DNA from 3 places in the Streptomyces sp. NPDC056224 genome. Region 2 is predicted to be linked to each of the others. Evidence: riboswitches for the same ligand, from Rfam matches in the RefSeq annotation. Region 2 holds a riboswitch; each other region holds the start of a gene.
What was found. Region 2 has a riboswitch for cyclic di-AMP ahead of ACFCZ1_RS23920 (peptidoglycan DD-metalloendopeptidase family protein). Riboswitches for the same ligand answer to the same signal wherever they lie in the genome.
Positions count from the first base shown of each region.

Region 1: linked by a shared signal. The riboswitch ahead of ACFCZ1_RS15945 (M23 family metallopeptidase) and the one ahead of ACFCZ1_RS23920 (peptidoglycan DD-metalloendopeptidase family protein) in region 2 are both predicted to bind cyclic di-AMP.
Region 3: linked by a shared signal. The riboswitch ahead of ACFCZ1_RS37145 (transglycosylase family protein) and the one ahead of ACFCZ1_RS23920 (peptidoglycan DD-metalloendopeptidase family protein) in region 2 are both predicted to bind cyclic di-AMP.

Region 1 covers NZ_JBHJTK010000010.1:165,393-174,772, reverse strand. Annotated here, with positions in the region: gene ACFCZ1_RS15960 (DNA topoisomerase (ATP-hydrolyzing) subunit A) at 1-1,179, opposite strand, end outside; gene ACFCZ1_RS15955 (M16 family metallopeptidase) at 1,370-2,734, shown strand; gene ACFCZ1_RS15950 (M16 family metallopeptidase) at 2,755-4,122, shown strand; cyclic di-AMP (ydaO/yuaA leader) riboswitch at 4,328-4,487, shown strand; gene ACFCZ1_RS15945 (M23 family metallopeptidase) at 4,500-5,303, shown strand; gene ACFCZ1_RS15940 (GntR family transcriptional regulator) at 5,487-6,164, shown strand; gene ACFCZ1_RS15935 (HPr family phosphocarrier protein) at 6,558-6,839, opposite strand; gene ACFCZ1_RS15930 (GNAT family N-acetyltransferase) at 7,023-9,380, shown strand, end outside.
Region 2 covers NZ_JBHJTK010000022.1:64,007-73,386, reverse strand. Annotated here, with positions in the region: gene shc (squalene--hopene cyclase) at 1-1,630, shown strand, start outside; gene ACFCZ1_RS23940 (1-hydroxy-2-methyl-2-butenyl 4-diphosphate reductase) at 1,642-2,250, shown strand; gene hpnH (adenosyl-hopene transferase HpnH) at 2,256-3,287, shown strand; gene ACFCZ1_RS23930 (aspartate aminotransferase family protein) at 3,284-4,744, shown strand; gene ACFCZ1_RS23925 (tyrosine-protein phosphatase) at 4,763-5,554, opposite strand; cyclic di-AMP (ydaO/yuaA leader) riboswitch at 5,839-6,041, shown strand; gene ACFCZ1_RS23920 (peptidoglycan DD-metalloendopeptidase family protein) at 6,046-7,011, shown strand; gene ACFCZ1_RS23915 (SGNH/GDSL hydrolase family protein) at 7,176-7,961, shown strand; gene ACFCZ1_RS23910 (MBL fold metallo-hydrolase) at 8,074-9,273, shown strand.
Region 3 covers NZ_JBHJTK010000073.1:1,007-10,386, forward strand. Annotated here, with positions in the region: gene ACFCZ1_RS37125 (exopolyphosphatase) at 1-53, opposite strand, end outside; gene ACFCZ1_RS37130 (DUF501 domain-containing protein) at 50-586, opposite strand; gene ACFCZ1_RS37135 (septum formation initiator family protein) at 635-1,123, opposite strand; gene eno (phosphopyruvate hydratase) at 1,215-2,501, opposite strand; gene ACFCZ1_RS37145 (transglycosylase family protein) at 2,774-3,481, opposite strand; cyclic di-AMP (ydaO/yuaA leader) riboswitch at 3,485-3,657, opposite strand; gene ACFCZ1_RS37150 (transglycosylase family protein) at 3,933-4,982, opposite strand; gene ACFCZ1_RS37155 (cytochrome P450) at 5,086-6,390, opposite strand; gene ACFCZ1_RS37160 (globin domain-containing protein) at 6,542-7,723, shown strand; gene ACFCZ1_RS37165 (nucleoside triphosphate pyrophosphohydrolase) at 7,746-8,756, opposite strand; gene ACFCZ1_RS37170 (SurA N-terminal domain-containing protein) at 8,813-9,380, opposite strand, start outside.

The DNA.
Region 1 (9,380 bases), on a different contig from region 2:
GCCCTCGACCAGGTGCAGGCGGTCGCGGCGCTTGGTGCGGCGGAACTCGCTGCGCCTGCGGACGACCTCGAAGCGGTGGTCCAGATAGACCTCCAGCAGCTCCTTGAGGCCGAGCGTCAGCGGCTGCCCGTCCACCAGGGCCACGTTGTTGATGCCGAAGGACTCCTCCATCGGCGTCAGCTTGTACAGCTGTTCCAGGACGGCCTCGGGGTGGAAGCCGTTCTTGATCTCGATGACCAGGCGCAGGCCGTGGGAGCGGTCGGTGAGGTCCTTGACGTCCGCGATGCCCTGGAGCTTCTTCGAACCGACCAGGTCCTTGATCTTCGCGATGACCTTCTCGGGGCCGACCGTGAAGGGCAGTTCCGTGACGACGAGGCCCTTGCGGCGCGCCGTCACGTTCTCCACCGCCACCGTCGCGCGGATCTTGAAGGTGCCGCGGCCGTTCGCGTAGGCGTCCTTGATCCCCGAGAGCCCGACGATCCGGCCGCCCGTGGGCAGGTCGGGACCCGGCACGAAGCGCATCAGCGCCTCCAGGTCCGCGTGCGGGTAGCGGATCAGGTGGCGGGCGGCCGCGATGACCTCGCCGAGGTTGTGCGGGGGCATGTTGGTGGCCATGCCGACCGCGATCCCGGACGCGCCGTTGACCAGCAGGTTGGGATACGCGGCGGGCAGCGCGACCGGCTCCCGCTCCTGGCCGTCGTAGTTGGCGGTGAAGTCGACGGTGTCCTCGTCGATCGACTCCGTCATCAGCGACGTGGCGTCGGCCATCTTGCACTCGGTGTAACGCATCGCGGCCGGCGGGTCGTCGTTGCCGAGCGAACCGAAGTTGCCGTGGCCGTCGACCAGGGGCAGCCGCATCGAGAAGGGCTGGGCCATGCGCACCAGGGCGTCGTAGATCGACGCGTCACCGTGCGGGTGGAGCTTGCCCATCACCTCGCCGACGACTCGGGCGCACTTCACGTACCCGCGGTCGGGGCGCAGACCCATCTCGTTCATCTGGTACACGATGCGGCGGTGCACCGGCTTCATGCCGTCCCGGGCGTCGGGCAGGGCACGGGAGTAGATCACCGAGTACGCGTACTCGAGGAAGGAGCCCTGCATTTCGTCGACGACGTCGATGTCGAGGATCCTCTCCTCGAAATCCTCCGGCGGCGGGGTCTTCGTGCTGCGGCGGGCCATCGCTGCGCGGCTCCTTAACCAAGAATGAGTGTGCTGGGGGTCTGACGCGGACCATTGTGGCCCGAGGCACCGACAACGCCGACTCCGACCCAGGGTGTGACCCGGGAACTTATCCGGCGGTCGACGCGCTTGCATACAGTGGCAGGTCTGACAGAAATCTCTGCATCGCGATCGAAGGGACCACATGCCCATGGGTCACACGGCCACAGCCCAGGCCGGCTCCGGCGGCCTGACAGCGACCGAACACCGGCTGGCCAACGGCTTGCGCGTGGTGCTTTCCGAGGACCACCTGACCCCGGTCGCCGCGGTATGCCTCTGGTACGACGTCGGCTCGCGCCACGAAGTCAAGGGACGAACCGGCCTGGCTCACCTCTTCGAGCACCTGATGTTCCAGGGTTCGGCGAGCGTACCGGGCAACGGTCACTTCGAGCTGGTCCAGGGCGCCGGAGGCTCCCTGAACGGCACCACCAGCTTCGAGCGCACCAACTACTTCGAGACGATGCCGACCCACCAGCTGGAGCTCGCGCTGTGGCTGGAGGCGGACCGCATGGGCTCGCTCCTGGCCGCCCTGGACGACGAGTCCATGGAGAACCAGCGCGACGTCGTCAAGAACGAGCGCCGCCAGCGGTACGACAACGTCCCGTACGGCACGGCCTTCGAGAAGCTGACCGCCCTCGCGTACCCCGAGGGCCACCCGTACCACCACACGCCGATCGGCTCCATGGCCGATCTGGACGCCGCCTCCCTGGAGGACGCGCGCGCCTTCTTCCGCACGTACTACGCGCCGAACAACGCGGTGCTGTCGGTCGTCGGCGACATCGACCCGGAGCGCACGCTCGCCTGGATCGAGAAGTACTTCGGCACCATCCCCGCGCACGACGGCAAGCAGCCGCCCCGTGACGGCTCCCTGCCCGACGTCATCGGCCGGGAGCTGCGCGAGGAGATCGTCGAGGAGGTCCCGGCGCGTGCGCTGATGGCCGCCTACCGGCTCCCGCACGACGGCACCCGCGAGTGCGACGCCGCCGACGTGGCGCTGACCGTCCTGGGCGGCGGCGAGTCCTCACGGCTCCACAACCGTCTGGTACGCCGCGACCAGACGGCCGTCGCGGCAGGCTTCGGCATGCTGCGCCTGGCCGGCGCGCCCTCCCTGGGCTGGCTGGACGTCAAGACGTCCGGCGGGGTCGACGTGCCCGACATCGAGGCGGCCGTGGACGAGGAGCTCGCGCGGTTCGCCGCCGAGGGCCCGACGGCCGAGGAGATGGAGCGCGCCCAGGCGCAGCTGGAGCGGGAGTGGCTCGACCGGCTGAGCACGGTCGCGGGCCGCGCCGACGAACTGTGCCGCTTCGCGGTGCTCTTCGGAGACCCGCAGCTGGCCCTGACCGCCGTCCAGCGCGTCCTCGCCGTCACCGCCGAGGAGGTGCAGGCCGTGGCCGCGGCCCGGCTGCGCCCGGACAACCGCGCGGTGCTGGTCTACGAGCCGATCACCGCCGACGCCGACGCCGCCGACGAGTCCGACGAGAACGACGCGAACGAGAACGAGGGGGCGGAGCAGTGAGCGACACCGCAGCCGTCACGATGACCTTCCACCCGCGCCCGCAGGCCGGGGAACCGCAGCCGTGGGCCTTCCCCGCCCCCGACCGCTCGGATCTGGCCAACGGCCTGACCCTGCTGCGCTGCCACCGCCCGGGCCAGCAGGTGATCGCGGTCGAGGTCAACCTCGCCGCCCCGCTGGACGCCGAGCCCGAGGGCCTGGACGGCGTGGCCACCATCATGGCCCGCGCGCTGTCCGAGGGCACCGACAAGCACTCCGCCGAGGAGTTCGCGGCCGAGCTGGAGCGCTGCGGCGCCACCCTCGACGCGCACGCCGACCACCCGGGCCTGCGGGTCTCCCTGGAGGTTCCGGCCTCTCGGCTGCCCAAGGCCCTCGGCCTGCTCGCCGAGGCCCTGCGCGCGCCGGCCTTCGCCGACGCCGAGGTCGACCGCCTGGTGCGCAACCGGCTCGACGAGATCCCGCACGAGCTGGCCAACCCGCAGCGCCGCGCCGCCAAACAGCTCTCCAAGGAGCTGTTCCCGGCCTCCCTGCGGATGTCCCGCCCCCGCCAGGGCACCGAGGAGACGGTCGCGCGGATCGACTCCTCGGCCGTACGCGCCTTCTACGAGGCCCACGTACGCCCCGCCACGGCCACCGCGGTGGTCGTCGGCGACCTGACCGGCATCGACCTGGACGCCGTGCTCGCGGACACCCTGGGCGCCTGGACGGGCAACGCCGCCGAGCCCCTGCCGGTGCCGCCGGTGACCGCCGACGACACCGGTCGCGTGGTCATCGTGGACCGGCCCGGCGCGGTCCAGACGCAGCTGCTGATCGGCCGGATCGGGCCGGACCGGCACGACCGGGTCTGGGCGGCCCAGGTGCTCGGCACGTACTGCCTGGGCGGCACCCTGACCTCACGCCTCGACAAGGTGCTGCGCGAGGAGAAGGGGTACACCTACGGCGTGCGCGCCTTCGGCCAGGTGCTGCGCTCGACCGCCGACGGCAAGGGCGCCTCGATGCTCGCCATCAGCGGCTCGGTGGACACACCGAACACCGGCCCGGCGCTGGAAGACCTCTGGAAGGTGCTGCGCACCCTCGCGGAGGGCGGCCTGACCGATGCCGAACGGGACGTGGCGGTGCAGAACTTGGTGGGTGTGGCCCCGCTGAAGTTCGAGACTGCGGCCTCGGTCGCCGGAACCCTCGCGGACCAGGTCGAGCAGGAGCTGCCGGACGACTACCAGGCGCAGTTGTACGCGCAGCTGGCCGAAACCGGGACGGTGGAGGCGACTTCGGCGGTCGTGAAGGCCTTCCCGGCGGACCGGCTGGTCACCGTCCTGGTCGGCGACGCGGCGCAGATCGAGGCGCCGGTGCGCGCCCTCGGGATCGGCGAGGTGAGCGTCGTCACCAACTGACGGCAGCGGTCGGCCAACTGGTCGATTCGGAAGGGGCTTCGGCGGGCTTGTCCGCCGGAGCCCTTTTTGTCCGATTGGTGGTGAGGTTGCTTTTATGTGGTGTGGCGTACGCAACAAAAAGGCGTGTCTGTTTGGCGATTGACTGATGATCCGCCTAGCGTCACCCGTGCTGCCCGTCAGTTGTACCCGCCGCGTCCGCGGCACCGGGCAGTGATCGCCGAGTCCCCGTCAGGCGCGAGCCTGGGGAGCCGGGGACCCACATGTGTCCCTGGGGTGAATCGGACCCCCTCGCAAGAGGAGGCCCGTAGGAGACCTTCCTGCTCCGAACCCGTCAGCTAACCCGGTAGGCGAGAAGGAAGGAAAGGATCAGCCCCTTCATGGCGTTTGGCAGTCGTCCCGCCGGCTCCGGTAAGCACCGTGGTTCCAGCCGTCTGAGCCGCAAGACCGCCGGCTACGCCGGCATCGCCGCCCTCGCCACCACTGGTGTCGTCGGCTCCCTCGCCGCTCCGGCCTTCGCCGCGGACAACGGCGACCACCACTCCACCCAGGACAACGCGCTCGGCGCCGTGGTCGTCGCCGAGGACCTCCAGGGTGACATCCAGGACCAGGCCGCGTCCCAGCACCGTGCCGCCGAGCACGCCGCCGCCCAGGCGCAGGCCGAGGCCGACGCCAAGCAGCGGGCCGCCGAGGCCAAGCGCCTCGCCGAGGCCAAGGCGAAGGCCGAGCGCGAAGCCGCCGAGCGTGCGGCCCGCGAGGAGGAGCGCAAGCGCCTCAACACCTTCGTCGCGCCGATCGACGGCTCGTACGTCAGCACGCAGTACAAGGCCGGCGGCGGCATGTGGTCCTCCGGCAGCCACACCGGCATCGACTTCCACGCCGCCTCCGGCACCTCCGTCCACGCGGTGGGCGCCGGCGTCGTGGTCGAGGCCGGCTGGGGCGGCGCGTACGGCAACAACGTCGTCATCAAGCACAACGACGGTACGTACACCCAGTACGGGCACATGAACTCGCTGGCCGTCTCCGTCGGCCAGCAGGTCACCGCCGGCCAGCAGATCGGCCTGTCCGGCTCCACGGGCAACTCCAGTGGCCCGCACCTGCACTTCGAGGCCCGCACCGGCGCCTCCTACGGTTCGGACATCGACCCGATCGCGTACCTGCGCTCGCACGACGTCAGCCTCTGACCCGCACCGCACCGCTTCACCGAAGGCCCCGGCTCACCGAGCCGGGGCCTTCGGCGCTCTCCGCCGGGTAAACGTTTCGCATTTCCGAGCGCTCTCGGAAATTATCGTGTGTTGCAATAGAGTCGCAGCACGCACGTGCGTGTCCCATGGGTGTGGCAGTCGGAAATAGGCGGAGGTTCGGTCTTGCGTATTCCTGCGCAGGCGGTATGCACGGCAATCCGCGACGACATCGTCTCCGGGGTCTTCGAACCGGGCGGCAGACTGACCGAGGAAGTGCTGGCCCGCCGGTACGGAGTCTCGCGCGTCCCGGTCCGCGAGGCGCTGCGGACCCTGGAGTCCGAGGGGTTCGTGACCACGCGGCGCCACGCGGGCGCCTGCGTGGCCGAGCCGACCGAACAGGAGGCCGCCGACCTCCTGGAGCTTCGGATGCTGCTGGAGCCCCTGGCGGCCGCCAGGGCGGCCCGGCGGCGTACCGAGGCCCACCTCAAGGTGCTGCGCGGGCTGGTGAGGCTCGGTCAGGAGCGGGCCAGGCGGGGCCAGGGCGAGGACCTGCGGTCCCTGGGCGCCTGGTTCCACGAGACGCTGGCCCAGGCCTCCGGGAGCCCCGGGCTGATCGCCCTGCTCACGCAGATGCGGCACAAGGTGTCGTGGATGTACGTGGTGGAGGCGCCGGCCCGGCCGGTCGAGTCGTGGGCGGAACACGGTGCGATCGTCGACGCGGTGGCGCGGGGGGACGCGGAGCGGGCCCGGACGCTGACGGCGATCCACACCGAGAGGGCGACGGCCGCGCACCGGCCGCGGCTCCGGCCGGCGGTGAGCACTTCGCAACCTGCCGTAAACATGGCGAGCGGCCGGCATTAACAGGGCCCGTATATAAAGGGGTGTATCCGGGCTCCGCTTCCGCGATTTCCGGTCGCGTGCGCGTGCCGCGCGCAGAATTGCCGGGGAGTCGAATTCCCGCGGATGCGCATTTCCGGTGGTGCCGAATTTCGACGCTTTCCGGGCTTCCGTATCCCCGGGCCGCCGAATGCGCGGTGCCCTCCCGCGCCCCGCACCGCCGTGCCCTCCCGCGCCCCGCACCGCCGTGCCCTCCCGCGCCCCGCGCCGCCGTGCCCTCCCGCGCCCCGCGCCGCCGTGTTCGCGCGCGGCCGTGTCTTCCGTGAGCCGCGGGTGACCCCGGAACCACCGGAGCCGCGGCCCCTGGTGGGGGACCGCGGCTCCGGCGGGTGTACTGCGCGGGTCGAACCCGAAGGGTCAGACGGTCTCGGGGAGCTCCTCGAGGCCCTCGGCGACCAGCTTCGCGAGGCGGTCCAGCGCGGCCTCCGCACCGTCGGCCTCGGAGGCGAGGACGATCTCCTCGCCGCCCTGGGCGCCCAGGCCCAGGACCGCCAGCATGGAAGCGGCGTTGACGGGGTCGCCGCCGGCCTTGGCGATGGTCACCGGGACGCCGGAAGCGGTCGTCGCACGGACGAAGATCGAGGCGGGACGAGCGTGCAGGCCCTCGGCCCAGCCGACGTTGACGCGGCGCTCTGCCATGGTGATGCCCTTCAGGTTCTTACGGTTGTCTAGACCAGTCTCTCACGACGCCCGGAATGGTCCGACCGACCTTCGGCCCGGATTTCCCGCCGCTCGACCTTCCCCAGCTTGCACCGCTTTGCCCCAGCCTGCCTATACGCCGCGCGAGCGCTGCCGGGCCGTTCCCGGCCGTAAGGTAGGCCCATGACCACCGAGTCGGACCCCTCGTACCCGGCCCACTGGGAAGCGGACGTCGTCCTGCGCGACGGCGGCACCGCCCGGATCAGGCCCATCACCACCGCGGACGCCGGCCGGCTGGTCAGCTTCTACGAGCAGGTCTCCGACGAGTCGAAGTACTACCGCTTCTTCGCTCCCTATCCCCGGCTCTCCGACCGCGACGTGCACCGGTTCACGCACCACGACTACGTGGACCGGGTCGGCCTCGCGGCGACCATCGGCGGGGAGTTCATCGGCACCGTCCGCTACGACCGCATCGACGCCGACGGCCGGCCCGCCACCGCACCCGCCGACGAGGCCGAGGTCGCCTTCCTCGTCCAGGACGCCCACCAGGGCCGCGGAGTGGCCTCCGCCCTGCTCGAACACATCGGCGCGGTGGCCCGCGAGCGCGGCATCCGCCGGTTCGCCGCCGAGGTGCTGCCCGCCAACACCAAGATGATCAAAGTGTTCACGGACGCCGGCTACCAGCAGAAGCGCAGCTTCGAGGACGGCTCCGTCCACCTCACCCTCGACCTCGAACCGACCGCCGAGTCCCTCGCCGTGCAGCGCGCCCGCGAACAGCGCGCCGAGGCCCGCTCGGTGCAGCGGCTGCTCGCCCCCGGCTCGGTCGCGGTGATCGGGGTCAGCCGCTCCGGCGCGGGCGTGGGCGCCGCCGCGCTGCGCAACCTGCGCGACAGCGGCTTCCACGGCCATCTCTACGCCGTCAACGAGCAGGTCACGCTCGACCTGCTCGACGGCGTGCGGGCCTACCGCACGATCGACGCCATCGGAGCCCCCGTCGACCTCGCCGTGATCGCGGTTCCGGCGGACCGGGTCCCCGAGGTGGTGGCGGCCTGTGGCGAACACGGGGTGCAGGGGCTCGTGGTGCTGTCCGACGGCTACGGGGAGAGCGGCCCGGCCGGGCTCGCCCGCCAGCGCGAACTGGTGCGCCAGGTACGCTCGTACGGGCTGCGGCTGATCGGTCCGAACGCCTACGGGGTGATCAACACCGCGCCCGAGGTGGAGCTCAACGCCTCGCTGACCCCCGCGCCCCTCCCGATGCGGGGCCGGATCGGCCTGTTCACGCAGTCCGGGGCGATCGGGATCGCGCTGCTCTCCGCCCTGCTCCGGCGCGGCGAGGGCCTGTCCTCCTTCGTCTCCGCGGGGAACCGGGCCGACGTCTCCGGCAACGACATCCTCCAGTACTGGTACGACGACGAGGCGACCGACGTCGCCCTGCTGTACCTGGAAACCCTGGGCAACCCGCGGAAGTTCACCCGCCTCGCCCGCCGGACCGCCGCCGAGAAGCCGGTCGTCGTCGCCAGGGGCGGCCGCCACACCCCGGCCGGGCACGTGGTCCCGGGCACCCGGCTGCCCGACGCCACCGTCTCCGACCTGCTGCGGCAGGCGGGCGTGATCCGGGTCGACACGGTGACGGAGCTGGTGGACGTCGGCCTCCTGCTGGCCGCGCAGCCGCTGCCCGCCGGGCCCCGGATCGCGATCCTCGGCAACTCCGAGTCCCTCGGGGTCCTCACGTACGACGCCTGCCTGGCCCAGGGGCTGCGCCCGCTGCCGCCGCTCGACCTGACGACGGCGGCCTCGCCCGAGGACTTCCGCGCGGCGCTCGTCTCGGCGCTGGCCTCCGGCGACTGCGACGCGGTGGTGGTCACCGCCATTCCGTGGGTGAGCGGGCACGCGCTGGCCGACGACCTGGCCGATTCCCTGCGGGAAGCCGTGGCCGAGGTGCCGGGCAAGCCCGTGGCCGTGGTGCACGTGGAGCTCGGCGAACTGGTGGACGCGCTGTCCGCCACGCGGGGCCCCGCCCCCTCCGCGCCCCTGCCCGAACCGGGACTCCGCCCCCGGCCCCGCGCCGGGGCAACCGGCGAGGTCGGTGAGGTCGGCGAGGTCCGCGAGGTCGGCGGGGCGGGCACCGCAGGGGGCCGGATCCCCAGCTATCCCGCCGCCGAGCGGGCCGTACGCGCCATCGCCGAAGCCGTCCGCTACGGACAGTGGCGGCGGGCCAACGCCGAGGCCGGGCACGTCCCCGAATACGACGACATCGACGAGCCCGGCGCCGCCGCCCAGCTGGCCCGTCTGCTGGCCGACGTCGACGGCGGAGCCGTGCTCACCCTGACCGAGTGGGACGCCCGCGAGCTCCTCGGGCGTTACGGCATCCGCGTCCTGCCCGCCCTGCCCGCGCCCAGCCCCGACGCTGCCGTCCGGGCCGCCGGGGTACTCGGCTACCCGGTCGCCCTCAAGACCACCGCCCCGCACCTGCGCCACCGCGCGGACCTGGGCGGCGTACGGCTCGACCTCCGGAACGAGGCCGAGCTGAGGCACTCGTAC
Region 2 (9,380 bases):
CGCCGGGGACGCCCCCGACGCCCCGCACATGGCCCGCGCGTCGGCCTGGATCCGCGCCCACGGAGGGATCGCCGCCGCCCGCGTCTTCACCCGGATCTGGCTGGCGCTCTTCGGCTGGTGGCGCTGGGAACACCTGCCCGAGCTCCCTCCCGAGCTGGTGTTCCTGCCGCCCTGGGTGCCGCTGAACATCTACGACTTCGGCTGCTGGGCCCGCCAGACCATCGTCCCGCTCACGGTGGTCTCCGCGCTGCGCCCCGTCCGCCCCGCCCCCTTCACACTGGACGAGCTGCACGCCGACGCGCGGGAGCCGAACCCCGCCAGGGACCTGGCTCCGCTGGCCAGTTGGGACGGCGCCTTCCAGCGGATGGACAAGGCCCTGCACGTCTACCGGCGCTTCGCCCCCCGCCGGCTGCGCAAGGCGGCCATGGCCGCCGCCGCCCGCTGGATCATCGAGCGCCAGGAGAACGACGGCTGCTGGGGCGGCATCCAGCCACCCGCCGTGTACTCCGTCATCGCCCTGCACCTGCTCGGCTACGACCTCGGGCACCCGGTGATGCGCGCCGGACTGGAATCCCTGGACCGGTTCGCGGTGTGGCGCGAGGACGGCGCCCGGATGATCGAGGCCTGCCAGTCCCCGGTCTGGGACACCTGCCTCGCCGCGATCGCACTGGCCGACGCCGGCCTGCGCCCCGACCACCCGGCGCTGGTCAAGGCCGCGGACTGGATGCTCGGCGAGGAGATCGTCCGCAGCGGGGACTGGGCGGTACGGCGGCCCGGACTCGCCCCCGGTGGCTGGGCGTTCGAGTTCCACAACGACAACTACCCCGACATCGACGACACCGCCGAGGTCGTCCTCGCGCTGCGCCGCATCAGGCATCCCGACCCTGCCCGGGTTGAGGCGGCCATCGCCCGCGGGGTGTCCTGGAACCTCGGCATGCAGTCGAAGAACGGCGCCTGGGGCGCCTTCGACGCCGACAACACCAGCCCCCTCCCGAACAGGCTGCCCTTCTGCGACTTCGGCGAGGTCATCGACCCGCCCTCCGCGGACGTCACCGCCCACGTCGTGGAGATGCTCGCCTTCGAGGGCCGGGCGGGCGACGCCCGGACCCGGCGCGGCATCGCCTGGCTGCTCGCCGAACAGGAGCCCGAAGGAGCCTGGTTCGGCCGCTGGGGCACCAACTACATCTACGGGACCGGGTCGGTGGTGCCGGCCCTCACCGCGGCCGGCCTCGCCCCGGGGCATCCCGCGATCCGGCGAGCCGTGCGCTGGCTGGAATCCGTACAGAACGGGGACGGCGGCTGGGGCGAGGACCAGCGCTCCTACAAGGACCGCTCCTGGGCGGGGAAGGGCGCCTCCACCGCCTCGCAGACCGCGTGGGCGCTGATGGCCCTGCTGTCGGCCGGGGAGCGGGACGCCGTGGCCGTCGAGCGGGGCATCGCCTACCTGGTCGAGACCCAGCAGGCGGACGGCTCCTGGGACGAGCCGTACTTCACGGGCACCGGCTTCCCCTGGGACTTCTCCATCAACTACCACCTGTACCGGCAGGTGTTCCCGCTCACCGCGCTCGGCCGCTACCTGTACGGGGAACCCGGCGCCGCGGCCGGGCCCGCGGCCGTGGAGATCCGGTGACCACCCCGCTGATGGTCGCCTGCGCCCTGCGCATCGAGCAGGCGGCGCTGCGCGGCGCGGGCCGCGGCGCGCCCGACGCGTACGCCCTGCTGCGCACGGGCATGGGCCCGCGCGCCGCCGAGCGGGCCGTGGGCCGGGCACTGGCCCGGCCCGGGATGGGCCGGGCCGCCGTCCTCGCGACCGGGTTCTGCGCCGGGCTGGTCCCCGGCATGAACCCCGGCGACCTGGTCCTCGCCGAGGAGACCCGGGACGCGCACGGGGCCGTCCCGTGCACGGGTACCCCCCTGCTCGCCGAGGCGCTGGCCCGGGCCGCCCCGGGCCGTGCCGTGCACATCGGCGTACTGACCGGATCCGACCACGTCGTCCGCGGCCAGGAGCGCGCGCGGCTGCGCGCCACCGGCGCGATCGCGGTCGACATGGAGTCCGCGGCCACTTTGCGGACCGCCACCCGTGGCAGCGGCCGTCCGGTTGCGGCCGTCCGGGTGGTCGTGGACGCTCCGGAGCATGAGCTCGTCCGTATCGGCACCGTCCGCGGTGGAATATCGGCCTTCCGCGTACTACGTGCCGTACTGCCCGCGTTCTACGAATGGCACCGTTCTTTGCTGCTCCCCAGGAGGTGAGCCAGATGGCCATGCCGCTGCGCCAGACCATCAGGGTCGGGACCTATCTTCTCGAACAGAAGTTGCGGAAGCGTGAGAAGTTCCCGCTGATCGTCGAGCTGGAACCGCTCTACGCCTGCAACCTGGCCTGTGAAGGGTGCGGGAAGATCCAGCATCCGGCCGGGGTGCTCAAGCAGCGCATGCCGGTGGCCCAGGCGGTCGGCGCCGTGCTGGAGTCCGGCGCTCCCATGGTGTCCATCGCGGGCGGCGAGCCCTTGATGCACCCGCAGATCCACGAGATCGTCCGTCAGTTGGTGGCGCGGCGAAAGTACGTCTTCCTCTGCACCAACGCCATGCTCCTGCGCAAGAAGATCGAGAAGTTCACCCCGTCCCCGTACTTCGCCTTCGCCGTGCACATCGACGGCCTGCGCGAACGGCACGACGAGTCGGTGGCCAAGGAAGGCGTCTTCGACGAGGCCGTCGCGGCCATCAAGGAGGCGAAGAGGCGCGGGTTCCGGGTGACCACCAACTCCACCTTCTTCAACACGGACACTCCGCAGACGATCATCGAGGTACTCAACTACCTGAATGACGAACTCCAGGTGGACGAGATGATGATCTCGCCCGCCTATGCCTACGAAAAGGCCCCCGACCAGGAGCACTTCCTCGGCGTGGAACAGACCCGCGAACTCTTCAGGAAGGCCTTCGCGGGCGGCAACCGCAGGCGCTGGCGGCTCAACCACTCGCCGCTCTTCCTGGACTTCCTGGAAGGAAAGGCCGATTTCCCCTGCACGGCCTGGGCCATTCCGAATTACTCCCTCTTCGGCTGGCAGCGCCCCTGCTATCTGATGAGCGACGGCTACGTGCCCACGTACCGGGAACTCATCAACGACACCGACTGGAGCAAGTACGGCCGGGGCAAGGACCCGCGCTGCGCGAACTGCATGGCGCACTGCGGCTACGAGCCGACCGCCGTCCTCGCCACCATGGGCTCCCTCAAGGAGTCCCTGCGCGCGGCCAGGGAGACGGTCGGCGGCAACCGGGACAAGTCGGCATGACGCCGGCCGGACAAGGCCCGGGCGGACAGGGCCCGGGCGGCTTGGGCCCCGGCGGCCTGGGGAAGGGCGGCCGGCACAGTGGCTTCGACCTCGGCGCCCTGCTGGCCGAGCGCGGCGGCGAGCGGTACGAGCTGCACGCCCGGCACCTCAACCACCAGCTGCCCCGGATGCTGCACACCATCGGCTTCGACAAGGTCTACGAACGGGCCGAGGGAGCCCACTTCTGGGACGCCGAGGGCAACGACTACCTCGACATGCTGGCCGGGTTCGGGGTGATGGGCCTGGGCCGGCACCACCCCGTGGTCCGCCGCGCCCTGCACGACGTCCTGGACGCCCAGCTCGCCGACCTCACCCGCTTCGACTGCCAGCCGCTGCCCGGGCTGCTCGCGGAGAAGCTGCTCTCGTACAGCCCGCACCTGGACCGCGTCTTCTTCGGCAACAGCGGCACCGAGGCGGTGGAGACGGCCCTGAAATTCGCCCGGTACGCCACCGGGCGGCCCAGGATCCTCTACTGCGACCACGCCTTCCACGGGCTCACGACGGGGTCGCTCTCGGTCAACGGCGAAGGCGGCTTCCGGGACGGTTTCGCGCCGCTGCTCCCCGACACGAAGGTCGCGCTGGGGGACCTGGGCGCACTGGAGCGGGAGCTGAAGCGCGGCGACGTGGCCGCCTTCGTCGTCGAGCCGATCCAGGGCAAGGGGGTGCTCGCCGCCCCGCCCGGCTTCCTGCTCGCGGCGCAGGAGCTGCTGCGCCGGCACAAGGCCCTGCTGATCGCGGACGAGGTGCAGACCGGCCTCGGCCGCACCGGCGATTTCTATGCGTACCAGCACGAGCCGGGCGTGGAACCGGATCTGGTGTGCGTGGCCAAGGCCCTGTCGGGTGGGTACGTGCCGGTCGGCGCGACCCTGGGCAAGGACTGGATCTTCAAGAAGGTCTACTCGTCCATGGACCGGGTGCTCGTGCACTCCGCGAGCTTCGGCTCCAACGCGCAGGCGATGGCGGCCGGGCTGGCGGTGCTGTCGGTCATGGAGGACGAGGAGGTCGTGGCCCGTGCCCGCGCCGTGGGGGACCTGCTGCGCGGGCGGCTCGCCGCCCTGGTGGGCGAGTACGAGCTGCTGCACGAGGTGCGGGGGCGCGGCTTGATGATCGGCATCGAGTTCGGCCGGCCGTCCTCGCTGGGGCTGCGCAGCCGGTGGACCATGCTGCAGGCGGCCCGCAAGGGGCTCTTCGCGCAGATGGTCGTCGTGCCGCTGCTGCAGAAGCACCGGATCCTCACCCAGGTGTCCGGGGACCACCTCGAAGTGATCAAGCTCATCCCGCCGCTGATCGTGGACGAGCGGGACGTCGACCGGTTCGTCGGCGCCTTCCGGGACGTCATGGACGAGGCGCACGGCGGCTCGGGGCTGATGTGGGACTTCGGCAGGACCCTGGTGAAGCAGGCCGTCGGCAACCGGTGACGGCCTGCGGCGGCGTCGTCAGTCGAGCAGCCGCTCCCGCAGCCGGCCGAGGGTCTCGGGCGTGAGTCCGAGGCCCTGCGCCAGGTAGCGGTCCACACCGCCCCAGTGCCCGTCGATGGTGTCGAAGGCCGCTTCCAGGTACTCGGCGCGGGCATCGAAGAGCGGGGCGAGCAGCTCCATCGCCTCGGGGGAGCGGGCCTCGGCCGACCCGCCGCTGCGGCGTACCCGGTAGCGACGGTGCGGAGCGTTCGACTCCAGGTAGTCCGCCACGATCGCCTCGCGCTCGACGCCCAGCGCGAGCAGGGTGACGGCGATCGACAGGCCCGCCCGGTCCTTGCCGGCCGCGCAGTGCAGGAGGGCGGGCACGCTGTCCTCGGCGAGGGCGTGCACCACCCGGCTGTGCTCGCCGGTGCGGTGCTTGATGATCCCGCGGTACGAGCTCTCCATCCGGGCCGCGGCCTTCCCGTCGCCCAGGATGGCGCGGAGCTGGTCGAGGTCGCCGTCGCGGACCATCTTCCAGAACTCCCGGCCGTCGGCCGGGTCCGAGAGCGGGATGTTGACGTTCCGGACGCCGGGCAGTTCGACGTCCGGCCCCTCCAGGGCGTGGTCGGCGTTGTTGCGGAAGTCGAAGACGGTGTGGAGGCCGAGCGAGGCGAGGAATTCTGCGTCGGTTTCGGTGGCATGCGCGAGATGTCCGCTTCGGAACAGTCGTCCCGCCTTGACCCTTCGCCCGCCGGAAGTCGGCAATCCCCCCACGTCGCGGAAATTGCGCACTCCGGACAGTTCCGGCTCCTGTATCTGCTGGGTCACGGGAACTCCTCCGCTTCGTGGTGGGTCATCTGTCCGAATTAAGCTACTTGGCGCCAACTTGCCATGAACGGCGGCGAGATCGGACGCGGCCCCGTGAGCCAGATCATACGGTGACCGTGCGTGCCTGATCGCGAAGGGTGAATGGCCCGGCCGGAGCGGTTGTTGGCGGTGGGGGCGGGACGCAGGGTGACCGGAATTCCGGCGGTCCCTCATCCCTGTTATTCCGTCAGGGAATTCACGGCTTGTTGTGTACGGCCTTATGGGATTACCTTCGCGATCCATCCGGGTGGACCGCCGAATCCTGCCGCCGCCCGGAAACCGCACCCAACTATTCACGCGCTCGGCAGGAGCGGGGGAACCAGGTAAGCCGCTGTTCCGGATCTTTCCGGGACGGCTCGGGGTTAAGCCGCCCATGTTCCGTTCACGGACGGCCGGACATCTCCAGTCCGAACCCGACAGCTCACCTCGCAGGCGACGGAGAGGAATTCGCCATGTCCGCAAAGGGCAAGCACCGCCGTCCCAAGTCCCGTTCCATCTCCCGCGGTCTCGCCGTCGCCGGCACCGGCGGTGCGGCGCTCGCGCTGCCCCTGATGGGTGCCGCCGGCGCCCAGGCGGCCCCCGCTCCGGCCGCCGCGCCTGCCGCGGCCCCCGCCGTGGCGCCGCAGCTTCCCCTCTCGCTCCAGGCGGCCCCGACCGCCGCCGTGGAGGCCGCGCCGACCGTCTACACGGTCGTGCCCGGCGACTACCTCTCCAAGATCGCCGCAGAGCGCCACCTCTCCGGGGGCTGGGAGCGGCTGTACGCCGACAACCGCGAGGCCGTCGGTACCAACCCCTCCCTCATCCACCCCGGCCTGAAGCTGACCCTGGGCGCGAAGGGCGCGGCGGCCGCACCCGACTCCGCCCCCGCCGCCCCGGCTCCCGCCCCGGCTCCCAAGGCCGCTGCGAAGCCGGCTCCGAAGTCGGCTCCCAAGCCCGCCGAGAAGGTCGCCGAGAAGGCCGCCCCGGTGCAGCGCGAAGCCGCCGCCGAGGCGCCGGCCGCGCAGCGGTCCGCCTCCGGCTTCGTGGCCCCGGTGAGCGGCGGGATATCCACCCAGTACAAGGTCGCCGGCAGCATGTGGTCCTCCGGCTACCACACCGGCGTCGACTTCATCGCCAGCTCCGGCACCACCGTCAAGGCCGTCGGCCCGGGCACCGTGGTCTCGTCCGGCTGGGCCGGCGCGTACGGCAACGAGGTCATCATCAAGCACACGGACGGCACCTACTCGCAGTACGGCCACCTCTCCGTGCTGTCCGTCTCGGCGGGTCAGAGCGTCACCGGCGGCCAGAGCATCGGTCTCTCCGGCTCCACCGGCAACTCGACCGGCCCGCACCTCCACTTCGAGATCCGCACGGGCCCGTCCTACGGCTCGGACATCGACCCGCTCGCCTACCTCCGCTCGAAGGGCGTGAGCATCTGACGGCACCCGCCGCCGGAACGCAGGCACGCGTGAGGCCGGGGCCCCGAGGGGGGTCCCGGCCTCACGTGTACCTATTCCTTATCCCCCGCGTGGTAAAGATCACGGTCCGTCAACCCCTGCTTACGTTGGCGTAGGTCGTGTACGGGAGTGAAGGATGTCGTCTCGTGGCAGCGACGACGACGACACTCAAGACCATCGGCTCGTACGCGGCGATCGGGGACAGCTTCACCGAGGGCGTGGGGGACCCGGGACCCGGGGATTCTTTTCTCGGCTGGGCGGACCGGCTCGCCGTGCTCCTGGCCGACCGGCGTGACGAGCACGACTTCCGGTACGCGAACCTGGCCGTGCGCGGCCGACTCCTCGACCAGATCGTGGCCGAACAGGTCCCGCGGGCCAAGGAGCTCGCGCCCGACCTGGTGACCTTCTGCGCGGGCGGCAACGACATCATCCGGCCCGGCAGCGACCCCGACGACGTGGCGGAGCGGTTCGAGGCCGCCGTCGCCGACCTTACCGGGGCCGTCGGCCACGTCATGATCACCACCGGCTTCGACACCCGGGGCGTGCCGGTCCTCAAGCACCTGCGCGGCAAGGTGGCGACGTACAGCGCGCACGTCCGCGCCATCGCCGACCGCTACGACTGCCCGGTGCTCGACCTCTGGTCGCTGAAATCCGTACAGGACCGGCGGGCCTGGGACGCCGACCGGCTGCACCTGTCACCCGAGGGGCACACGCGGGTCGCACTGCGCGCCGCCCAGGTGCTGGGGCTGGAAGTGCCCGCCGACCCCGACCAGCCGTGGCCGCCGGAGCGGCCGCGCGGCTCGGTGGACGTGACCCGGGACAACATCCAGTGGGCGCGCGAGCACCTGGCGCCGTGGATCGGCCGACGGCTGCGCGGGGAGTCCTCCGGGGACCACGTGGAGGCGAAGCGACCGGACCTGCTCCCGTTGTAGGGGGCGACCGGCGGTGCGGACGGGAGCCGCGAGCGGAATCCTCCGGGGCGCGTGTGCGTTGGGATGGTCGTAGTGCGACGACCGTCCTGACCCCATCCTCCCAGGAGGCGCTTTGACCGGCTCCCGTCCCTTGCGTCCACGGCTGCGTGCCCTGCGGCCCGAAGCCTTCGGCGCGGACCCGTCCGGCGCCCGGCTGGAGAGGATCCGCCGCTCGCCGAACTTCGCCGACGGCGTCTTCCAGAATCCGGTCGGGGCCCGGACCAGGCCCTCGGGGTCGATGGCGGAGTTCGCGAAGATCTACTTCCACAAGGAGGAGCGGCTCCGGCGCAATCCCGGCGCGCCGATCCCCGTGTACCCGACGACGCTCGCGGAGCTGGCGAAGCCGCCCGTGAGCGGTCTGCGGCTCACCTGGATGGGCCACTCCAGCGTGCTCGCCGAGATCGACGGCCGACGGGTGCTCTTCGACCCCGTGTGGGGCGAGCGGTGCTCCCCCTTCCCCTTCGCCGGCCCCAAGCGGCTGCACCCCGTGCCGGTGCCCCTGGCCTCGCTGGGGACGGCCGACGTGGTGGTGATCTCGCACGACCACTACGACCACCTCGACCTGCCGACGATCAAGGCGCTGGCCGGTACGGACACGGTCTTCGCCGTCCCGCTGGGCGTCGGCGCGCACCTGGAGCGCTGGGGCGTACCGGCCGACCGGCTGCGCGAGCTGGACTGGAACGAGAGCACCGAGGTCGCCGGGCTCTCGCTGACGGCGACCCCCGCCCGGCACTTCTGCGGACGCGGGCTGCGCAACCAGCAGAACACCCTGTGGGCCTCCTGGGTCGTCGCGGGCGACGAGCACCGCATCTACCACAGCGGGGACACCGGATACTTCCCCGGCTTCAAGGAGATCGGCGCCGAGCACGGGCCGTTCGACGCCACGATGATCCAGATCGGGGCCTACTCGGAGTACTGGCCCGACATCCACATGACCCCCGGGGAGGGCATGCGCGCCCACCTCGACCTCCAGGGCGGAGCCCCGCGCGGCACGATGATGCCGATCCACTGGGGCACCTTCAACCTGGCCCTCCACCCGTGGGACGAACCGGGCGAGGGCACCCTGGCCGCGGCCGAGGAGACCGGATCGGCCATCGCCCTGCCGATCCCGGGCCAGCCCTTCGAGCCCGGCTCCGCCGATGCCCCGGCGGAACCCTGGTGGCGGCCCTTCGTGGCGGGCGCCGCGGTCACCCCGGCCGCGACCCCGCATCCGGTCACGGCGGCGCGGCCGCACGCCGTGATCCGCGAGGAGCCCGAGGCCGTCGGGTCCTGACGTACCGGGGCCCCGCGGCCGGGCGGCCCCGCCCCTCGGCTGCGGGGCCGCTGGGAGCCGGGCGAGCCCGGAGCGGGCGTGCGCGAGGTGGGCGTGCCCGAGGTGGG
Region 3 (9,380 bases), on a different contig from region 2:
ACGAGCAGCCGGATGGAGTTCGTACCGCAGTCGATGCCGGCGACCCGGGTCATGCCTGGTCCTTCTTGTCCCCGCACGGCGTGACGCAGGGGCCCTTGGCCCACCACTCCGGCAGCATCGCCAGGGCCTCGTCGCCGAACGGGTTCACGCCCGGGCCCGCGGCCAGGGAGTGGCCGACCAGCACGTGCAGGCACTTGACCCGGTCCGGCATCCCGCCGGCGCTCGGGAAGCCCTCGAGCACATCGATGGCGTCGCGGCGCCGGATGTAGTCCTCGTGCGCGGCCTGGTAGGCGGCGGCGAGCTCGGGGTCCTCGGCGAGCCGGGCCTGCATCTCCTTCATCACGCCGTTGGCCTCCAGCGTGCCGATCGCGGAGGCCGCGCGCGGGCACGTCAGGTAGTACAGCGTCGGGAAGGGGGTGCCGTCGGGGAGCCGCGGCGCGGTCTCCACCACGTCCGGCTGGCCGCAGGGGCAGCGGTGCGCGATGGCGCGCAGCCCGCGCGGCGGGCGGCCGAGCTGCTGCTCGAACGCCTCGATGTCCGCGTCGGTCGGCTCGGTCCGGTCGGTCTGGGGCGGGGGCGTCTGCATGCCTGGAGGAAGTCTCTTCGTTCGCGGTTCTATGACGGGTGGACTGGTTCAGTCGCCGGGGCGGTCGGCCTTGTCGACGCCGTCCCAGACGTTGGAGTACCAGGGGCGGTCGGAGCCGGCCTTGCCGGTCCGGTGCCGCTCGGCGCCCTGCGCCCCGGGGTCGGTCATGATGTAGCCGATCTCCCCGGGTCGCAGGAAGTGCAGGTGCTTGCGCGCCTGCTGCTCCGCGTAGGCGTTGTCCTGCCAGCGGGCCTTCTCGTCGCGGAGCCGTTCCAGGCGGTCCCGCGCGGCGGCGGCGGCCCGCTGCTGCTCCGCGATCTCCGAGCGCTGGGAGACGTACTGGCGCATCGGATACGCGAGGGCGACGACCAGCGTACAGAGGACGAGCACGAGGAGGGCCGCGCGGCCCGTGAGCCGGCTGCGGCGGACCTGGCGGCGCGACTGCGAGCGGTAGACGTGGGCGGCGGTCCGCTCGCCGAGCTGCTTGAGCCTGGTCGCGGTCGAGAAGGTGGAGAACCGATCACGGTTCCCGGCCATTGGTCCCGCCTCCCCTGTGTACGCACTACGCAATACGTCCCCGCACACGGTACGGGACCGAGTGCGGGGACGTACGGAGGCAAGGGCGTGATTAGCCCTTGAAGCGCGGGAAGGCGCTGCGGCCCGCGTACACCGCGGCGTCGTCGAGGATCTCCTCGATGCGCAGCAGCTGGTTGTACTTGGCGACGCGGTCCGAGCGGGCCGGGGCGCCGGTCTTGATCTGGCCGCAGTTCACGGCGACGGCGAGGTCGGCGATGGTGACGTCCTCGGTCTCACCGGAGCGGTGCGACATCATGCACTTGAAGCCGTTGCGCTGGGCCATCTCGACGGCGTCCAGGGTCTCGGTCAGCGAACCGATCTGGTTCACCTTCACGAGCAGGGCGTTCGCGGAGCCCTCCTCGATACCGCGGGCCAGGCGCTCCGGGTTGGTGACGAAGAGGTCGTCGCCGACGATCTGGACCTTGGCGCCGAGGCGGTCGGTGATGGTCTTCCAGCCGGCCCAGTCGTCCTCGAACAGCGGGTCCTCGATGGAGACCAGCGGGTACGCCTCGACGAGCTCGGCGTAGTAGTCGGTCATCTCGGCGGCCGAGCGGGACTGGCCCTCGAACTCGTACTTGCCGTCCTTGAAGAACTCGGACGCGGCGACGTCGAGCGCGAGCGCGATGTCCTTGCCCGGGGTGTAGCCGGCCTGCTTGATGGCCTCGATGATGAGGTCGAGCGCGGCGCGGTTGGACTCCAGGTTCGGGGCGAAGCCGCCCTCGTCGCCCAGGCCGGTGGAGAGGCCCTTGGTGTGCAGGACCTTCTTGAGGGTGTGGTAGACCTCGGCACCCCAGCGCAGCGCCTCGGAGAAGGACTCCGCGCCGATCGGGGCGATCATGAACTCCTGGATGTCCACGTTGGAGTCGGCGTGCGACCCACCGTTGAGGATGTTCATCATCGGAACGGGCAGCAGGTGCGCGTTCGGACCGCCGAGGTAGCGGAAGAGCGGAAGGTCCGAGGCCTCCGACGCGGCGTGCGCGACGGCGAGGGACACGCCGAGGATGGCGTTGGCGCCGAGCGAGCCCTTGTTGTCGGTGGCGTCCAGGTCGAACATGGCCTGGTCGATCAGACGCTGCTCGGTGGCGTCGTAGCCGACGAGCTCCGGGCCGATCTGCTCGATGACGGCGAGGACGGCCTTCTCGACACCCTTGCCCATGTAACGGTTGGGGTCACCGTCACGGAGCTCGATGGCCTCGAATGCACCGGTGGAGGCGCCGGACGGAACAGCAGCACGGCCGGTGCTGCCATCGTCGAGGCCCACCTCGACCTCGACCGTGGGGTTGCCTCGGGAGTCCAGGATTTCCCGGGCTACGACGACGTCGATGGACGGCACGAGCATCTCCTTCTGGGATGTGACGCTGGGTGTGCGGTGGCGTCAGGCCGTGGGATGGCCTTGCCGACTAGAGCCTAACCGGATCCGAGCACTCACCCTGCCGACCGCTCGGTCCCTGGGACGAAAAAGGGCCCGAATACCCCTCTTCCGGGACATACGCCCCCGGATGACGGAGGGTCTGCCGCCGCACACACCACCGCCCGGCGCGTGGGGGGAGACGCGCCGGGCGGTGGGGGTGGTGCGTGGTGCCGCGACCGCTGCGGCTATTGCCGCAGCGTTCAGCTGAGCTTCAGCTTCTGACCCGGGAAGATCAGGTCGGCGTCCGAGACGATGTCCTTGTTCAGCTCGAAGAGCTTCTCCCAGCCGCCCTTGACGCCGTTGGCCTCGGCGATGGTGCCCAGGGTGTCGCCGGACTTGACCTCGTACGAGCCGTTGCCGGTCTTCGGGGCCGGGGCCTCGGAGCGCTCGGAGCGGGTCGTCGGGGCCGGGGCCTCGGAGCGCTTCGTCTCCTTCTTCGGCTCGGTCTTCTTCGGCTGGGTCTTCTTGGTCTCGGTCTTCTTCTCCGTCTGCTTCGGAGTCTCGGCCGCACCGCCGCCGGTGTAGGAGGAGTTCGACAGACCCACGCCGCACGACGGCCAGGCGCCCTTGCCCTGGCCCTTGAGGACCTTCTCCGCGATGGCTATCTGCTGCGACTTCGAGGCCTGGTTGGCCTGCGCGGCGTACGACTTGCCGCCGTACGCGGCCCAGGTCGACGACGAGAACTGCAGGCCGCCGTAGTAGCCGTTGCCCGTGTTGATGGCCCAGTTGCCGCCGGACTCGCACTGCGCGACGCGGTCCCACTCGGAGGACGTGGCGGCGCTCGCGGAGCCGGCGGCCATCAGGGGGGCGGCGACGGCCACACCGGCGACACCGGCGAGCGTGACGATGCGGGCGGTCCGCTCGATGGCGGTACCGCGGCGGTGCTTGCCCTTGCCGGAAAGCAGCATGGAGTTTCTCCTCACCGACGCCTACGAGGTGAGCTGTCGGGTTCGGGCGAGTGAGTTGCCCGGCCGTGCGACCTAGCGCACGTCTTAACCCCTAGCCGGTGGCGTGACCGTCTCTCAACGGCCGCTCCCGGCGCCTACCTTGGTTCCCCCGCTCCTGCCTTCGGCGCTTGCGCGACGACTGTTCCCCCCGTCCGCCGGCAGGATTCGGCGATGCGGTCGAAGGAGCTCGCGGTGGCGAGCGATTCAGAAGGTAGACACGTCCCTCCCCGATGTTCAACGACCGCCATCGGGGAGAAACGGCCCCTACTTGCGCTCCCCGTAAGGAGATTTGCGCAGGTGAGGGCGGGGTTTGCGGAAGCCCCGGGACAAGACACGCCAGTTGACCGGAAGAGACACATGTCTCACTTGCAGAAAACCGACAATCAACTCTTTCCGGGTGGCCGAAGTGCCCTTATTGAGCGGTTAGATCCAGGTTCTGGCCCGGCTTGATCAGATCGGCGTTCCCGCCGATGACCTGCTCATTGGCCGCGTAGAGCCCCTTCCAGCCGCCCTTGACCCCCTTGGCATCCGCGATGGTGGCCAGGCTGTCGCCCGCCTGAACGGTGTACGAGGGGTCCGACGCGGCATCAGATGTGACCGGCGCCTCGGCCGCGGGGGCTCCGCGGTGCTTGCCGCCGCCCTCGGCCAGCGTGACGGGCGGCGCGGTGGGGTCGGTGGAGGCGCCCGGGGCACCGGGGGTCGCCGGAGCCGTCGGGTCCGGCGTGGTGCCCGGAGTCGTGGGCGCCGTCGGGTCGGCCGGGGTCACCGGGGGCTGGCCGGGGGTGCCGGGGGGCGTGGTGGGCGCGCTCGGGTCCACGGGGGCGGTCGGCGTGCCCGGGTCGGCCGGGGTCGGCGTCACCTCGTCCGGCGAGGGCATGACGGGCAGCCCGAGGGAGGGCGCGAGCGGGCCGTCGGGGACGACGAACGGCGGGGTGGCGGACGGGCTCGGGGCGGGCGTCGGGGCGCCGAAGTCCGTGGAGGGCTTTCCGTTCCCCGTGGAGGGCACGGCGCTGTCCGGGCGGGAGGGCGCCGGGCCGGTCTTGACCGGACCGCCGGGCAGGCCGGGGTCGACGGCAGCGGCGGGGCTCTGCCCGTCCAGTCCGGCCGACGCCGCGCACAGCGGCCAGGCCTGCGGACCCTGGGAGGCCAGTACGCGCTCGGCCACGGCGATCTGCTGGGACCGGCTCGCGAGGTCGGCGCGCTCGGCGAAGTCGGAGCCGCCGGCGCTCTGCCACTCGTCCTGGGTGAACTGGAGGCCGCCGTACTGGCCGCTGCCGTAGTTGGCGCTCCAGCTGCCTCCGCTCTCGCATTCGGCGACCTTGTCCCACGTGGAAGTGTCGGCCGCGGAGGCGTTGGTGGCGGCAAGAAGCGGCAGGGCCAGCGCGGAGCCTGTGACTCCTGCGGTGACGACTATCGCGGGCACCTGACGGGGGCGTCTGTGACGGCCGTTCCCGGAACGCATGAGGCTGCACCTTTCGCATAACGGCTGGGTAACGGCAGAACCTAGCGGCCCTCGAACGATTGTCACAACTCGGGTCGTCGGCTGACTCCCGGTCAGCGGGCCTTCAGATGTTTCGGGGTGTGAAGCGCACGGGAAGGGTGCGCAGGCCACGCATGATCAGACCACCCCGCCAGCGAAGGTCAGTTGGCGGAACCGCGAGTTCCAGATCCGGCAGACGCGTGAGCAAAGTCGCAAGCGCCGTCTGTCCTTCAAGTCGCGCGAGCGGAGCACCCAGGCAGTAGTGGATGCCGTGCCCGTACCCGAGGTGCTGGTTGTCGGTGCGCGAGAGGTCGAGGGTGTCCGGCTCGGCGAACCGCGCGGGGTCGCGGTCGGCGGCCGCCAGGACGACCAGGACCGGGTCCCCGGCCGCGACCGGCTGCCCGCCGAGGGTCAGCGGCTCGGTGGCGAACCGCCAGGTGGCCAGCTCCACCGGGCCGTCGTAGCGCAGGAGTTCCTCGACCGCGGTCTCCAGCAGGCCGCTCTCGCCCGCGGCGAGGGAGCGCTGGAGCCGCTCGCGCTCGCCGGGGTTCATGAAGAGGGAGTGGACGCCGTTGCCGATGAGGTTCACGGTGGTCTCGAAACCGGCGAAAAGCAGGATGAAAGCCATGGCGGTGGCCTCGGCTTCCGTGAGGTGGTCGCCGTGGTCGCTCGCCCGGATCAGGTCCGAGATCAGGTCATTGCCCAGATCGTCCCTTTTGCGGTGGATGAGTTCACCGAGGTAGGTCCGCATCTGCTTCACCGAGCGGGCGACCCCGCCGCGCGGACCACCGCCGTGCCGGATCATCATCCCGGCCCAGTCGCGGAAGTCGTCCTGGTCCTCGCGCGGTACGCCGAGCATCTCGCAGATGGCGTAGATGGGGAGCGGGAAGGCGAACTCGTGGATGAGATCGGCCTCCCCCCTGTCCGCGCCCCCCGCCTTTTCGACGATCTTGTCGATGAGGTGGTCGGTGAGCTCCTGCACGCGCGGGGTGAACTCGGCGACCCGGCGCGGGGTGAAGGCCTTCGACACCAGCCGCCGCAGCCGGGTGTGGTCCGGCGGGTCGATGTTGAGCAGGTGCGTCATCAGCTCCGCCTTGCGCTCCCCCGGGATCCCGGTCTTGCCCTTGGCGTGCGCGGGCTCCGCGTGGTGGGCCGGATTCTTGCTGAGCCGCTGGTCGGCGAGGGCCTGGCGGGCGTCCGCGTACCGGGTGACCAGCCAGGCCTCGACCCCGCTGGGGAGCTTGGTGCGGTGCACCGGCTCGTGCTCGCGCAACCATGCGTAGGCCGGGTAGGGATCGGTCGCGAACTCCCAGTCGAACAGGGTCGGTCCCCGGCCGGAAGGGGGGGTCGAAGGGCTGTCGGCGGGGGCTGCGGGAGTCTGCTCATGCACCTGCTGACCGTATCCCGGCATCCGGCCGCGATCCCATATGGGTGGTTCGTCGCGGCTGTCCGTAGATCCGCCATCACTTGACCTCGCCTTCCCCGACATTCCTACTTTCGGTTTTGTGGATGTGAGGATCTTGAAAAGCAGCTTCGCGGTAGTGGAGAGACGGGCCGAGCACGCGGTCAAGTTCTTCTACTCCCACCTGTTCTGGCACAACCCCGGCATCCGTGAGCTCTTCCCGTCCTCCTTCGAGGAGTTGGAGCGACAGCGGGACCGGCTCTTCGCCGCGCTCACCCACGTGATCGCCCGTCTGGAGAAGGGGACCCTCGTCCCCTATCTCCACGAGCTGGGCCGCGACCACCGCAAGTTCCAGGCCCGCCCCGAGCACTACGCGGCCGTGGGGACAAGCCTGCTCGCCGCCCTCGCGGCGACCTCCGGATCGGCGTGGACGCCGATGGTGGAGAAGGCCTGGAGCGAGGCGTACCAGGTGATCGCCGACGCGATGACGGCCGGCGCCGCCGCGAGCGAAGACCCGCCCTGGTGGGACGCCGAAGTCGTGCGCCACCTCCGGTACGGCCAGGACATCGGCGTGCTGACCCTGGAACCGCACGCACCCTTCCCCTATGTACCCGGCCAGTACACGAGCGTGAGCTGCGAGCGGGTCCCGCGGACCTGGCGCACGTACTCCATCGGCAACGCACCGCGCGCCGACGGCACCCTGGACCTGCACGTCAGCCGGATCGAGCGGGGCCGGGTCAGCACCGCCCTGGTCCGCGACGTCCGGCCGGGCGACAGCCTGCGGCTCGCCGCCGCCGGCGGGAAGCTGACCTTCCGCCGTGCGGACCGCCCGGCCTGCTTCATCGCCGCGGGGACCGGCTGGGCTCCGGTCCGGGCCATGCTGGAGGATCTCGGGAAGCACCCTCCTGATCAGGACGTGCGGCTCTTCGTGGTCGGGCGGGACCCGGCCCACCTCTACGACCGCCCGCTGATCGACGAGTGGGCCGCCGCCCGCGACTGGCTCGGCGTCACCTACATCACGCCCGCCCCGGGGCGGCACCGCAACCAGGCCACCGACCGGCTGGCCACCGCGCTCGGCAACCGGGCCCTGTGGCCGGACCAGGACGTCTACCTCAGCGGGCCGCCGCCGTTCGTCGAGGAGACCGCGTACCTCCTGGAGGAGCTCGGCGCCCGCCCCGGCCGGATCTTCCACGACGCGGTCCCCGCCGCCGGAAGGGGCCACGGCCCGGACGGCCGCCCGCTGGGCTTCGGGGAATGGTTCCTGAACCGCCCGTCACCGCACTGGCACAACCCCGCGGGCCGCGCGCCCCGGGACGACTGAGACGTCCTGCCGCTGCTGAGGGCTACTCGCCGACGCCCTCGGCCGCACGGATCGCGTCCCGGTAGGCGCGGGCCGCCGCGCGCAGCGCGGTCTCGGGGTCGATCCCCTCCGCCTCGGCGCGCGCCGCCAGCGCCAGCAGCTCGTACCCGATGCCCTCGCCGCGGGGCAGTTCCACGGCCACGCCGCCCGCACGGACCCGGCCCGCGAGCTTGGCCGCGAGCGCGAGGCCGGGCTGGCCCACCGGAATCCCGTCCGTGACGGACTCCCGCCGCTTCTCGGCCGCCTTGGTGCGCTGCCAGTGGGCGCTGACGTCCTCCGGAGTCTCGGCCTGCGCGTCGCCGAAGACGTGCGGGTGGCGGTGGATCAGCTTCTCCACCAGGGCCCCGGCCACGTCGTCGATGGAGAACGCCTCGTCGCGGTCGCCTGCGTCCCCGGTTCCCTCCTCCGCGATCCGGGCGTGGAAGACCACCTGGAGCAGGACGTCGCCGAGCTCCTCCCGCAGTTCCTCCCGGTCGCCGTCCTCGATGGCCTCGACCAGCTCGTACGCCTCCTCGATCGCGTACTTGGCCAGCCCCCGGTGGGTCTGCCGCGAGGTCCACGGGCACTCGCGCCGCACCCGGTCCATCACCTGGACCAGGTCGAGCAGACGGGCCCCCGGCAGGTCGTAGGAGCCGGGCAGCAGTTCCAGGTCGGGCATGGCGACCCGGCCCGAGCCGGCCAGGCGCGCCAGCCCGTCGGTGAGCCGCTGGTCGCCCTCGCCGCCCGGGAGCACCACGACGGTGCGGCCGCCGGCGCAGGCCTCGACCAGCGCGTGCGCCTCCGGGCTCTCGTGGACCACCTCGACGCCCGCCTCCCGCAGGTACGGGAGCTGCGGGTGGCCGGGGTCGGCGCAGACCACCCGGTCCGCGGCGTGCAGGGCCTGCCACGCGGGCCAGGACAGCACGCCGGGGGCGACCCGGTGGCTGGTGGTCAGCAGGACGATGCGGCCGGTGGGCTCGGCCGTGGTGGATTCGGAGGGGGCGTGGTCGGTCACCCTCCGAACCTACCTCCGTTCCGCCGGGCTCCGGCCCGGAGGGGCCCCGGGCGGTATCAGGCTCCGGCGGGTGCCTGCTCGGGCCGGGTCCGCTGGGTGATCCAGGGCGTCTCCCCGGTGCCGAGCTTGATCTGCTGGGCGTCCCAGGCGCCGTAGCGCGGGTTGACCTCGATGCGCAGGGCCTTCGCGGCGGCCCGGGCCGGCTCCTCCAGCTTCCCGTTGCCGTACTTGGCGGCCAGCTTGGTGAGCAGCACGCGGTCGCGCAGGAACCGGTCGACCTGGCCGGGGGCCATGTGGCCCTTCTGCAGGAGCAGCGCCTCGAACTGCTCCGCTCCCTTGTTGTCCTCCACGTACGCCTTGTGCTCGTCCTCGATCTCCTTGGCGGAGACGGTGATCCCGGCCGTCGCGGCCATCTTGTCGATGATCCGGTTCTGCAGGAGCGAGTCGAGCCGCTCCCGCTCCAGGTTGGGGGTGCTCGCGATGAGCTCGGCGGCGGCCTGCCCGGTCCGGTTCTGCGCCGCGCGCACGTCGTTGACCTGGGCCTGGAGTGCGGAGGTGGTGATGCGTTCGCCGCCGACGACGGCCGCGGTACCGGGGCGGGCTTCGCCCGAGCAGGCGGCCAGC